One region of the Pseudomonas sp. MAFF 730105 genome, then DNA from elsewhere that is predicted to be linked to it. Evidence: predicted binding sites of a transcription regulator. Region 1 holds the regulator's gene; the other holds the start of a gene.

Evidence for each region. Region 1 encodes FliA, which starts transcription of late flagellar genes. Its sites were predicted from a motif close to CTAAAGTTTNNNNNNNNNNNGCCGNTAA; they were not measured.
Region 2: the regulator FliA is predicted to act here: its motif matches at 2,132-2,159, upstream of PCOSP_RS01890 (methyl-accepting chemotaxis protein).

Annotation. Positions count from the first base shown of each region.
Region 1 covers NZ_AP018438.1:1,898,721-1,904,483, reverse strand. Annotated here, with positions in the region: gene PCOSP_RS08495 (protein phosphatase CheZ) at 1-310, opposite strand, end outside; gene PCOSP_RS08490 (chemotaxis response regulator CheY) at 329-700, opposite strand; gene fliA (RNA polymerase sigma factor FliA) at 867-1,610, opposite strand; gene fleN (flagellar synthesis regulator FleN) at 1,607-2,437, opposite strand; gene flhF (flagellar biosynthesis protein FlhF) at 2,553-3,902, opposite strand; gene flhA (flagellar biosynthesis protein FlhA) at 3,914-5,763, opposite strand, start outside.
Region 2 covers NZ_AP018438.1:426,761-432,523, forward strand. Annotated here, with positions in the region: gene PCOSP_RS01890 (methyl-accepting chemotaxis protein) at 172-2,088, opposite strand; gene PCOSP_RS01895 (16S rRNA (uracil(1498)-N(3))-methyltransferase) at 2,189-2,896, opposite strand; gene tatC (twin-arginine translocase subunit TatC) at 2,893-3,687, opposite strand; gene tatB (Sec-independent protein translocase protein TatB) at 3,684-4,100, opposite strand; gene PCOSP_RS01910 (twin-arginine translocase TatA/TatE family subunit) at 4,111-4,398, opposite strand; gene PCOSP_RS01915 (phosphoribosyl-ATP diphosphatase) at 4,423-4,755, opposite strand; gene hisI (phosphoribosyl-AMP cyclohydrolase) at 4,748-5,146, opposite strand; gene ubiB (ubiquinone biosynthesis regulatory protein kinase UbiB) at 5,228-5,763, opposite strand, start outside.

The DNA.
Region 1 (5,763 bases):
TGGTGCGGTTGGCGGCGGCCTCGGTCAGCTTGACCACGTAAGACAGCCGCTCGGTCGCATCAGTAATCTGCGAGACCTCTTCGGCCTGAGGCATGTTCGGATCGATCTGGAAATTGACGATCGCGCTGTGCAATTCACGGGTGAGCTTGCCGACTTCCTGGTACAGACCACGATCCCGGGTCTGATTGAGCTCGTGGATCATCTGGACTGCATCGCCGAAACGACCTTTTTCAAGGCTTTCGACCAGTTCGCGGGCATGTTTTTTAAGGGTCGATTCGAAATCGCCCATTGAAGCTTCGTTATTCTCCATAGCTCCCCCGTGGCGCCGTTAACCGATGCGTTCGAAGATCTTTTCGATCTTTTCTTTCAACGCCTGGGCCGTGAAGGGTTTGACCACATAGCCGTTCACGCCGGCTTGGGCCGCTTCGATGATCTGCTCGCGCTTGGCTTCGGCGGTGACCATCAGCACCGGGAGGTGCTTGAGTTTTTCATCGGCGCGCACATGGCGCAGCAAATCGATACCGGTCATGCCAGGCATGTTCCAGTCAGTCACCAGAAAGTCGATGCTCCCGCTGTTGAGAACCGGGATGGCAGTAGTGCCATCGTCGGCCTCGACCGTGTTGGTGAACCCAAGGTCACGCAACAGGTTTTTTATGATCCGCCGCATCGTTGAAAAGTCATCAACAATGAGGATTTTCATGTTCTTGTCCAATTCGACCTCCAAGCAGTCTTAAACGCGTGCAGCACCTGAACGCGCCATTTCAATCAATCCGGTACAGCATTCGACAACGGCCCGGGACACAACGGATCGAGACTGCGCAACACGTGCCACGCAAACCCTGCTCGCAACCTCCCCGCACCGATTGTCAGCGCGCTCGCCACTCCCCCAAACGCCCCCGCAAACGGGCGGCGCACTGGCTGTGTAACTGACTGACCCGCGATTCGCTGACCCCCAGGACTTCACCGATTTCCTTGAGGTTCAGCTCTTCGTCGTAGTACAGCGCCAAGACCAGTCGCTCACGCTCCGGCAAATTGGCAATCGCATCGGCCAGCGCGCTCTGGAAACGTTCGTCTTCCAGATCACGCGCAGGCTCCATGTGAGTACTCGCGCCATCCTCGTGCAGCCCTTCATGATCGCCGTCCTGCAACAGGTCGTCGAAACTGAACAGGCGGCTGCCCAAGGTATCGTTCAAAATCCCGTAATAATCATCGAGACTCAACTGGAGTTCGGCCGCAACCTCATGATCTTTAGCGTCTCGCCCGGTTTTCGCTTCGATAGCGCGAATGGCGTCACTGACCATGCGGGTATTACGGTGCACCGAACGGGGTGCCCAGTCGCCCTTGCGGACTTCGTCGAGCATCGCGCCACGAATGCGAATGCCGGCGTACGTCTCGAAACTGGCGCCCTTGCTCGCGTCGTATTTGTTCGCCACTTCGAGCAGTCCGATCATGCCCGCCTGGATCAGGTCTTCAACCTGGACACTGGCCGGCAACCGCGCCAGCAAGTGATAGGCGATGCGCTTGACCAGGGGCGCGTAACGCTCGATCAACTCGTACTGGGCGTCCCGTGCCGATTTTTTGTAGAGGTGGTTGTAACCGCTGGCTGTCATAACACGGGCCCTGCTGTTTGTTGCACGAGACGCTCGACGAAAAACTCCAGATGCCCACGAGGGTTGGCCGGCAGTGGCCAGGTATCGACCTTCTGGGCGATCGCCTTGAATGCCAGCGCGCATTTGGAACGGGGAAAAGCTTCATAGACGGCACGTTGCTTCTGGACAGCCTTGCGCACGCTCTCGTCGTACGGCACGGCGCCGACGTATTGCAGGGCAACGTCCAGGAAGCGATCGGTGACCTTGGTCAACTTGGCGAACAGGTTGCGCCCTTCCTGCGGGCTCTGGGCCATGTTGGCCAGGACGCGGAAGCGGTTCATGCCGTAGTCACGGTTCAAGAGCTTGATCAGGGCATAGGCGTCGGTGATGGAGGTGGGCTCGTCGCAGACCACCAGCAGCACTTCCTGGGCGGCACGCACGAAACTGACGACCGAATCACCGATACCCGCCGCCGTGTCGATCACCAGCACATCGAGGTTGTCGCCAATGTCGCTGAATGCCTGGATGAGACCGGCGTGCTGGGCCGGGGTCAGATGAACCATGCTCTGGGTGCCGGAGGCGGCCGGCACGATACGAATCCCGCCCGGCCCCTGCAACAACACATCACGCAGTTCGCAGCGGCCTTCGATCACGTCCGCCAGCGTGCGTTTGGGTGTGAGCCCCAGCAGCACGTCCACGTTCGCCAGGCCCAGGTCGGCGTCCAGCAGCATGACCCGTCGGCCAAGCTCTGCCAGAGCCAGGGACAAGTTCACTGACACGTTAGTCTTGCCGACGCCACCTTTGCCGCCGGTCACCGCGATCACCTGTACGGGATGCATGCTGCCCATGTTCGTTCTTTACCTGTCTTACTTAGACGGAGGCCACATTACTGGCTGCGCGTTCACATACGGAACATTGCCTGGCAGACCATCGATGTAGGTACAAAAAATATTCATGATTACCTCAGCCAACCTGCTTGGTCGGGCTGTGGTAGATATCAGCGAACATATCAGCCATGGCTTCTTCGCTGGGTTCGTCCTGCATTTGCACACTCACGGCACGGCTGACCAGTTGGTGGCGACGCGGCAGATGCAAATCATCCGGGATCCGCGGTCCATCCGTCAGGTACGCCACCGGCAGATCGTGACCGATCGCCAGGCTCAAGACCTCGCCCAGGCTTGCCGTTTCGTCCAGCTTGGTCAGGATGCAACCGGCCAATCCGCAGCGTTTGTAGCTGTGGTAGGCGGCGGTTAGAACCTGTTTCTGGCTGGTGGTTGCCAACACGAGATAATTTTTTGACTTGATGCCACGCCCGGCCAGGCTTTCAAGCTGCATGCGCAGGGCTGGATCGCTGGCTTGCAGGCCTGCGGTATCGATCAGCACGACGCGTTTGCGCAACAGAGGCTCCAGCGCCTGGGCCAGGGATTGACCCGGATCCACATGGGTCACCGACACGTTGAGAATCCGGCCCAGGGTCTTGAGTTGCTCCTGGGCGCCGATACGGAAGCTGTCCATGCTGACCAGGGCAATGCTCTGGGCGCCGTACTTGAGTACATAGCGGGCGGCGAGCTTGGCCAGGGTGGTGGTCTTGCCCATGCCGGCCGGGCCGACCATGGCAATCACCCCGCCCTCTTCCAACGGCTCGACTTCCGGCGTGGCGATCATCCGCGCCAGATGCGCCAGCAACATGCGCCAAGCCTGGCGAGGCTCGTGGATATCGTTGATCAGCGCCAGCAGGTCGCGGGCCAGCGGGCCGGACAGGCCGATGCGTTGCAGGCGGCGCCACAGATTGGCCTGGGCCGGACGGCTGCCTTGCAGTTGGTTCCAGGCCAGGGAGCCGAGCTGGACTTCCATCAGTTCGCGCAGGCTGTTGAGTTCGAAACGCATCGAGTCCAGCGCACGCGGGTCGATACCGGCAGCCGGTGCGGCAGGAGCCGGCGCCGGACGACGCGGCTCGGCCGGGGTCGGCTCGATCAGCGGTTCGGCAGCGGTCAGCGGCAGGCCTGCGGTCAATGGCTGACCGGCAAACAATTGACGATTGGTGCCCGCGACAGCCTCGCCTTCGCTGCTGCGCAGGCTCAATTCGGCCTGGGCGCTGGCGATGCGCGATTGGGTCTTGCGCAGCTCATCCTCAAGTTCCATGTTCGGAACCCGCGGGGCCAGTGCAGACAGCTTGTAGTCCAGGGCCGCCGTCAGCTCGACACCACCGGCGATCCGGCGGTTGCCGATGATGGCTGCTTCGGCGCCCAGCTCGTCACGGACCAGTTTCATGGCCTGACGCATATCGGCGGCGAAAAAACGCTTCACTTGCATAACCCACTACCTCAGCCGTTGGGCCCTACTGTCGCAACAATGGTCACTTGCTTGTTGTCCGGAATTTCCTGGTACGCCAGCACATGCAGCCCCGGGACCGCGAGGCGACCGAATCGCGAAAGCATCGCACGAATCGGACCCGCCACCAGCAAGATCACCGGTTGGCCTTGCATCTCTTGCCGCTGGGCTGCCTCGATCAACGAACGTTGCAGCTTCTCGGCCATGCTCGGCTCCAGCAGAACACCCTCTTCCGAGCCTTGTCCTGCCTTCTGAAGACTATTGAGCAATATCTGTTCCAACCTTGGCTCCAGCGTGATCACAGGCAGCTCCGACTCAGTGCCTACAATGCTTTGGACGATTGCACGGGATACGCCGACCCGCACCGCGGCCACCATGGCGGCGGTATCTTGACTCTTGGAAGCGTTGTTGGCGATGGCTTCGGCAATACTGCGGATGTCGCGTACCGGCACCTGTTCGGCCAGTAGCGCTTGCAAAATCTTGAGCAACTGCGACAACGAAACCACGCCCGGCACCAGCTCTTCGGCCAGTTTCGGCGAGCCTTTGGCCAGCACCTGCAGCAGTTGCTGGACTTCTTCGTGGCCGATCAGCTCGCTGGAGTGCTTGTACAAAATCTGGTTCAAATGGGTCGCAACTACCGTACTGGCGTCCACCACGGTGTAACCGAGGGACTGGGCCTGGGCCCGCTGACTGATTTCAATCCACACCGCTTCCAGGCCAAAAGCTGGATCCTTGGCGGTAATGCCGTTGAGCGAACCATAGACCTGACCCGGGTTGATCGCCAGTTCGCGATCCGGATAGATCTCGGCTTCGGCCAGGATCACCCCCATCAGCGTCAGGCGATAGGCGCTAGGCGCCAGGTCGAGGTTGTCGCGGATATGCACGGTGGGCATCAGGAAGCCCAGGTCCTGGGACAGCTTCTTGCGCACGCCCTTGATCCGCGCCAACAGTTGGCCGCCCTGGTTACGATCCACCAACGGAATCAGACGATAGCCGACTTCCAGGCCAATCATGTCGATAGGAGTCACGTCGTCCCAGCCCAGCTCTTTGGTCTCCAGGGCACGGGCCGGCGATGGCAGCAGTTCCTGCTGGCGCTTGACCTCTTGCAATGCCTGGACCTTCTGCGCGTTCTGCTTCTTCCAGAACAGATAGGCGCCGCCTGCCGCTACCGCCGCCATGCTCAGGAAGGAAATGTGCGGCATCCCCGGGACCAGGCCCATCACCGCCATCAGCCCAGCAGCCACGGCGAGGGCCTTGGGCGATGCGAACATCTGCCGGCCGATCTGCTTGCCCATGTCTTCGGAGCCCGAAGCACGGGTCACCATGATCGCCGCGGCTGTGGATAACAACAGTGATGGCAATTGCGCCACCAAACCGTCACCGATGGTCAGCAAGGCGTAAACCTTGCCTGCGTCACCGAAACTCATCTGATGCTGGAGGATACCGACGGCAATGCCGCCGATCAGGTTGATGAACAGGATCAGCAGGCCGGCGATGGCGTCACCTCGCACGAACTTGCTCGCACCGTCCATGGAGCCGTAGAACTCGGCCTCCTGGGCCACTTCCAGACGACGGAGCTTGGCCTGGCTCTGATCGATCAGGCCGGCATTGAGGTCGGCGTCGATTGCCATTTGCTTACCGGGCATGGCGTCGAGGGTGAAACGCGCGCTCACCTCGGAAATACGCCCGGCACCCTTGGTGACCACCACGAAGTTGATGATCATCAAAATGGCGAAGACCACGATACCGACCACGTAGTTGCCGCCGATCACCACCTCACCGAAGGCCTGGATCACCTTACCGGCGGCGGCGTGGCCTTCCTGGCCGTGGAGCATGACCACGC
Region 2 (5,763 bases), 1.5 Mb from region 1:
CGCAAATCCGTCCACCGTGGGGCAGCTTGCTCAGGCTCAACTCCCGACAGCAGCACCCAATCCTGTGGGAGCGAGCCTGCTCGCGATCAACGATAACGCGATCTTGCAGAGGGACCGCGTCGCCTTCATCGCGAGCAATCTCAGCTCCCACAGGGGAAGGATTGTGTATCTCTAGACCTTGAACCGCCCCACCAGCGTCTGCAAATGAACGCCCAGTCGCGCCAGTTCGGCACTGGAACTGGCGGTCTGTTCGCTGGCGGCGGAGGTCTGTTCGGAGACGTCGCGCACGTTCAGTACACTGCGGTTGATCTCCTCGGCCGTGGCGCTCTGTTGTTCGGCCGCGGCGGCGATCTGCTGGTTCATCGATTGGATCGCCGAGACCGTGCGGGTGATGTTTTCCAGCGAACCGCCGGCCCGTCGGGTCAGCTCGACGCTGCTGTCGGTCAGGCTACGGCTGTTGTCCATGATGGTCGCGACCTGTTCGGTGCCGTTTTGCAGACCGACGATCAGCTCCTCGATTTCTTCGGTGGACTTCTGGGTGCGTTGGGCCAGGCTGCGGACTTCGTCGGCGACCACGGCGAACCCACGCCCGGCTTCACCGGCGCGGGCAGCCTCGATGGCGGCGTTGAGGGCCAGCAGGTTGGTCTGCTGGGCGACAGACTTGATCACGTCCAGAACGCTGCCGATCTTGTCGCTCTCGCGCTTCAAGTCCCCCATGGCGGCGGTGGAGTTACCCACTTCCCGTGCCAGGCGCTCGATCTGAGCGATGGCTTCACCGACCACTTTGTCCCCTTCGCGGGCTTGTTGATCCGCGGCGACGGCGGCTTCGGAGGCTTCCTCGGCGTTGCGCGCCACTTCCTGCACCGTGGCGGTCATTTCATGCATGGCAGTAGCCACCTGATCGGTCTCGACCTTCTGGCTGTTGACCCCGGCGCTGGTCTGTTCGGTCACGGCGGAAAGCTGTTCGGCGGCGCTGGCGATCTGGGTGACCCCCTCGCTGATGCCACCGATCAATTGCCGCAGGCTCACGGTCATGCTTTGCATGGCGCGTTGCAGCTGGCCCATTTCGTCACGACGCTCGGAGGTCAGGTTGTGGCTCAGGTCGCCTGCGGCCACCCGTTGGGCGACCTGGAGGGTCTGGCCCAGCGGAACGACGATCTGCCGGGTGATGAGCAAGGCGGCGATGACGCCGAACAACAGGGCCAGTGCGGCAGCGGCGATCAGGACGGTCTTGGCCTGGGCAACGTCGTGGTCACGCACGGCTGTCTGGGACACGGTCAGTTTCTGGCTGGAGTCGATCAGCACTTGGCCTTGCTCGGTCATGCGCTGAAGGGCGGCACCGTTCTCGATCTGCGAATCCCGGAACTGCGCAACCGCCGCGCGATACAGATTGAACGAATCGTTGGCCTGTTGCAGGTTGGCAGCATGTTCCTGGGGCAATTGGTCCGGCAGGCGTGCGAGCAGCTTGAGCACGGTGTCGATGGCCTCAAGGGCCGGTTGCTGGGCTTCGCTCTTGCCGCTGTAGGTGTAGCCGCGCACTTGGTAACGCGCTTGCTGGACCGCTTTGCTCAGGGTCACCACGCTGTTGAATTGGGTGACGTCGCCGCCTTGCAGCAGTGATTTTTCCACCTCGGCGACGCGGGCCACGGCGTTGTCGGCACTGGCGCCGAGTTTACTGCGGGCATCTTCGCGGTTGACGGTGGCGCGGGTCATTTCGGCGAAAGCGCTTTTGTACTCGGCCACGGCGGCCAATTGCTTATCGATCATGGCCACATCGGCCGGTTGTTCGATCAACTGGCGAGCGGTCTTCAGCCCGGCGTCAAGCTTGACCAGCAGGTCGTTGACGAGCTGTGGCCCTTTCTCGCCCCGGGTGGCGTTGTAGTCGATGCTGGCCAGGTTCAAGTCTTTGCTCAAGTCGTTCAGGCTGGCAATGAATCCCAGCTTGTCGCCCCGGCTGATGACATTGCCCAAGCCGGACCAACCGGTGAAGGCGATCATCAAGGTGAGAAACAGCACCAGGCCGAAGCCGAAGCCGAGTTTGCGATTGACGCTTACGTTTCCCAGACTCTGGGCAAGCCACCGGAACATGCTGATACTCCCTTGAGGGACCAAATTGGTTTTATGGGGACGTATATCGGCGGCTTGGGCGAAATCTGTAGGGATTTGTCGAGATTTTGCGGCGAGGGGATCAGAACAGTCGGGCGAGCAATGCCGTCACCGCGGTCTCGACCCGCAGGATTCGTTCGCCAAGTTGCACCGGCTGCAGGCCGGCCTTGCCCAGCAGGTCGATCTCGTAAGGAATCCAACCGCCTTCGGGGCCAATCGCCAGCGTGACCGGTTCCGTCAGTGCCCGGGGGCAGGGCGGGTGGTCACCAGGATGGCCCACCAGGCCCAGGGTGCCATTGACGATGGCCGGCAGGCGATCTTCAACGAAGGGCTTGAAGCGCTTTTCGATGATGATCTCCGGCAGCACACTGTCCCGGGCCTGCTCCAGGCCAAGGATCAATTGTTCGCGGATGGCCTCGGGCTCGAGGAACGGCGTCTGCCAGAAGCTCTTCTCGACGCGATAGCTGTTGACCAGCACCACGCGCGGCACGCCCATGGTGGCAATGGTCTGGAACACCCGCCGGAGCATCTTTGGACGCGGCAGGGCCAGCACCAGTGTCAATGGCAGCTTCGCCGGCGGTGGCTGGTCGAGGGTCACTTGCAGTTCGGCTTCGCGGGCTTCCAGGCGCAGCACCTGGGCGGAGCCCATCGACCCGCCGATGCGTCCGACCCGCAGGCTGTCGCCGACAGCGCTGCGGTGGACTTCCTGCATGTGGGTCAGGCGGCGATCACTCAGGACGACCCGGTCAGGACCAACGAAATCGGCCTCTTCGAGCAGCAGCAGGTTCACGGTTGGGTCGCAGGCGGCTGGTCGTTATGATCGTCGGCCGTTTCAGCTTCCGGCTCTTCGCTACGTTTACGCACCAGACCGCCGAACAGCACGCCGATCTCGAACAGCAACCACATCGGTACTGCCAGCAAGGTCTGGGAGAAAATGTCCGGCGGGGTCAGGATCATGCCGACCACGAAGCAGCCGATGATCACGTACGGACGGATCTTCTTCAGGTACGTAACGTCGACCACGCCGATCCACACCAGCAACACCACCGCCACGGGTATTTCGAACGCCACGCCGAAGGCGAAGAACAGCGTCATGACGAAATCCAGGTAACTGGTGATGTCGGTCATCATCTCCACGCCGGCCGGAGTGGCGGCGGCGAAGAACTTGAAGATCAGCGGGAACACCAGGAAATAGGCGAACGCCATGCCGGTGTAGAACAGCAGGATACTGGACACCAGCAGCGGCACGGCGATGCGCTTTTCATGCTTGTACAGGCCGGGGGCGATGAAGCCCCAGATCTGGTGCAGGATCACCGGGATCGCCAGGAACAGCGAGACCATCATCGTCAGCTTCAACGGTGTCAGGAACGGCGACGACACGTCGGTGGCGATCATGGTCGCGCCTGCCGGCAAATACTGGCGCAGGGGCGTGGAGACGAAGGTATAGATCTGCTGGGTGAAGGCGAACAGCCCGGCGAAGATGATGAAAATCGCCGCCACGCAGCGCAGCAGGCGGGTGCGCAACTCGGTGAGGTGCGATACCAGCGGCATCGGCTGATCGTTCTCTGGGATATTGCTCATGATGCTCGCGGCGGCTGTGTGGGGTCGTTGGGGGCCGGTGTCGGCGCCGTTGGGGCTGTCTCTACGGGCTTGACTGGCTCAGCCGGCACCGCTGCGGGTTCATCCACCGGCACCTGGGGCGCCGTTGCCTGTTCGGCCGTGGGTTGGACCGGCGTCGGCTCCTGTTGGGTCGGCGTGAGGATCTTGCGCGCCTCCTGCTCCAGGGACAGGATGTGTTCGTTGTGAAGCTGCCGACGGATCTCGTCGGCACCGATTTCACGCTCAACTTCCTGTTTGATCGCATTGAAGCTGCGCTTCAGGCGCCCGATCCAGAGACCGGCGGTGCGCGCAGCACCCGGCAGGCGCTCGGGGCCCAGCACCAGCAGGGCGACGAGGCCGACGAGCAGCAGTTCAGTGAAGCTGATCCCAAACATTAGTCAGTGCTCACGAGTCTTTGCGGGTCGGCTCTTCGACTTTCTGTGCCTGCACATCGATAGTGTGCGGCGCATTCACAGGCTGTGCTGCTTGAGGCTGTACGGGCTGGGCCGGCTGCACAGGCTGGGCAGGTGCTGCCGTCGGATCGGCCGGTTTCTCGTCGTCGTTCATGGCTTTGCGAAAGCCCTTGATCGATTCGCCGACATCGGTACCCAGGTTCTTCAGTTTCTTGGTCCCGAACACCAGCACCACGACAACCAGGATGACGATCCAGTGTTTCCAGTCAAAAATACCCATGTGGCTATTCCTCTCAATAGTTGATCAGGCGGACGGGCGCGAAGCCTTCTCGACGTGCCCGGACAGACCGAAGCGACGGTCCAGTTCATCCAGTACAGCCTGTGGGTGCTGCCCCAATTGAGCCAGCATGACCAGGCTGTGGAACCACAGGTCGGCGGTCTCGTAGATCACGTCGCTGCAGTCACCGCTGATAGCGGCGTCCTTGGCGGCGATGATGGTCTCGACCGATTCCTCGCCGACTTTCTCCAGAATCTTGTTCAGGCCCTTGTGGTACAGACTCGCGACATAGGAACTGTCGGCCGCTGCGCCTTTGCGCTCTTCCAGCACCTGGGCCAGGCGGGTCAGGGTATCACTCATGAGTATGTCCTGAATAAATGGCATGCGGGTCCTTGAGCACCGGATCGACGGTTTTCCAATCGCCGTTCTCGAAGACGCGATAGAAGCAGCTCTGACGGCCGGTGTGACAGGCGATTTCACCGACCTGTTCGACCATCAGGATGATGACGTCGCCGTCGCAGTCCAGGCGCATTTCATGCAGATGCTGCACGTGGCCGGACTCTTCGCCCTTGCGCCACAGCTTGCCACGGGAACGTGACCAGTAGATGGCGCGGTTCTCGCTGGCGGTCAGGGCCAGGGCCTCGCGGTTCATCCAGGCCATCATCAGTACGCGCCCGGTCTTGTGATCCTGGGCGATGGCTGGCACCAGGCCGTCAGCGTCCCATTTGATTTCGTCCTGCCAGTTTTTCATCTTCGACTCCGACCATGGGCCTTGCACCTCAAGTCGGTGGGCCCAGCGTTGAAACAGTGTGCCAGTGCGAACCGGTGCTGGCTATCGACGAACGACCAGATACAAACCAACGATCACCATCACGGCGGCAGGCCAATGCCCCAGCTCGCTCAACGGTCCGCCGGCGGCCAGCACCGCGCCGCCACCCAAGTGTGCGGCACCGAGCAGGCGCAGCAACCAGTCGTCCTTGCGGCGTTTCCACGGCGGGGCGGGGTCTTGGGCGTGGGGCTGGGACATGCGTTCGAGCAGGTCCCGGGTCATGTTGGCCAGGTGCGGGATCTGCTCGAGCTGACTCTGCACGTTGCCCAGCAGGGCCTTGGGGCTGACGCGCTCGCGCATCCAGCGTTCGAGGAAGGGCTGGGCGGTGTTCCACAGGTCCAGGTCCGGGTACAACTGGCGACCGAGGCCTTCGATGTTCAGCAGGGTCTTCTGCAACAGCACCAGCTGTGGCTGGACCTCCATGTTGAAGCGACGCGCGGTCTGGAACAGGCGCATCAGCACCTGGCCGAAGGAAATATCTTTTAACGGTTTTTCGAAGATCGGCTCGCACACGGTGCGGATCGCCGCTTCGAACTCAT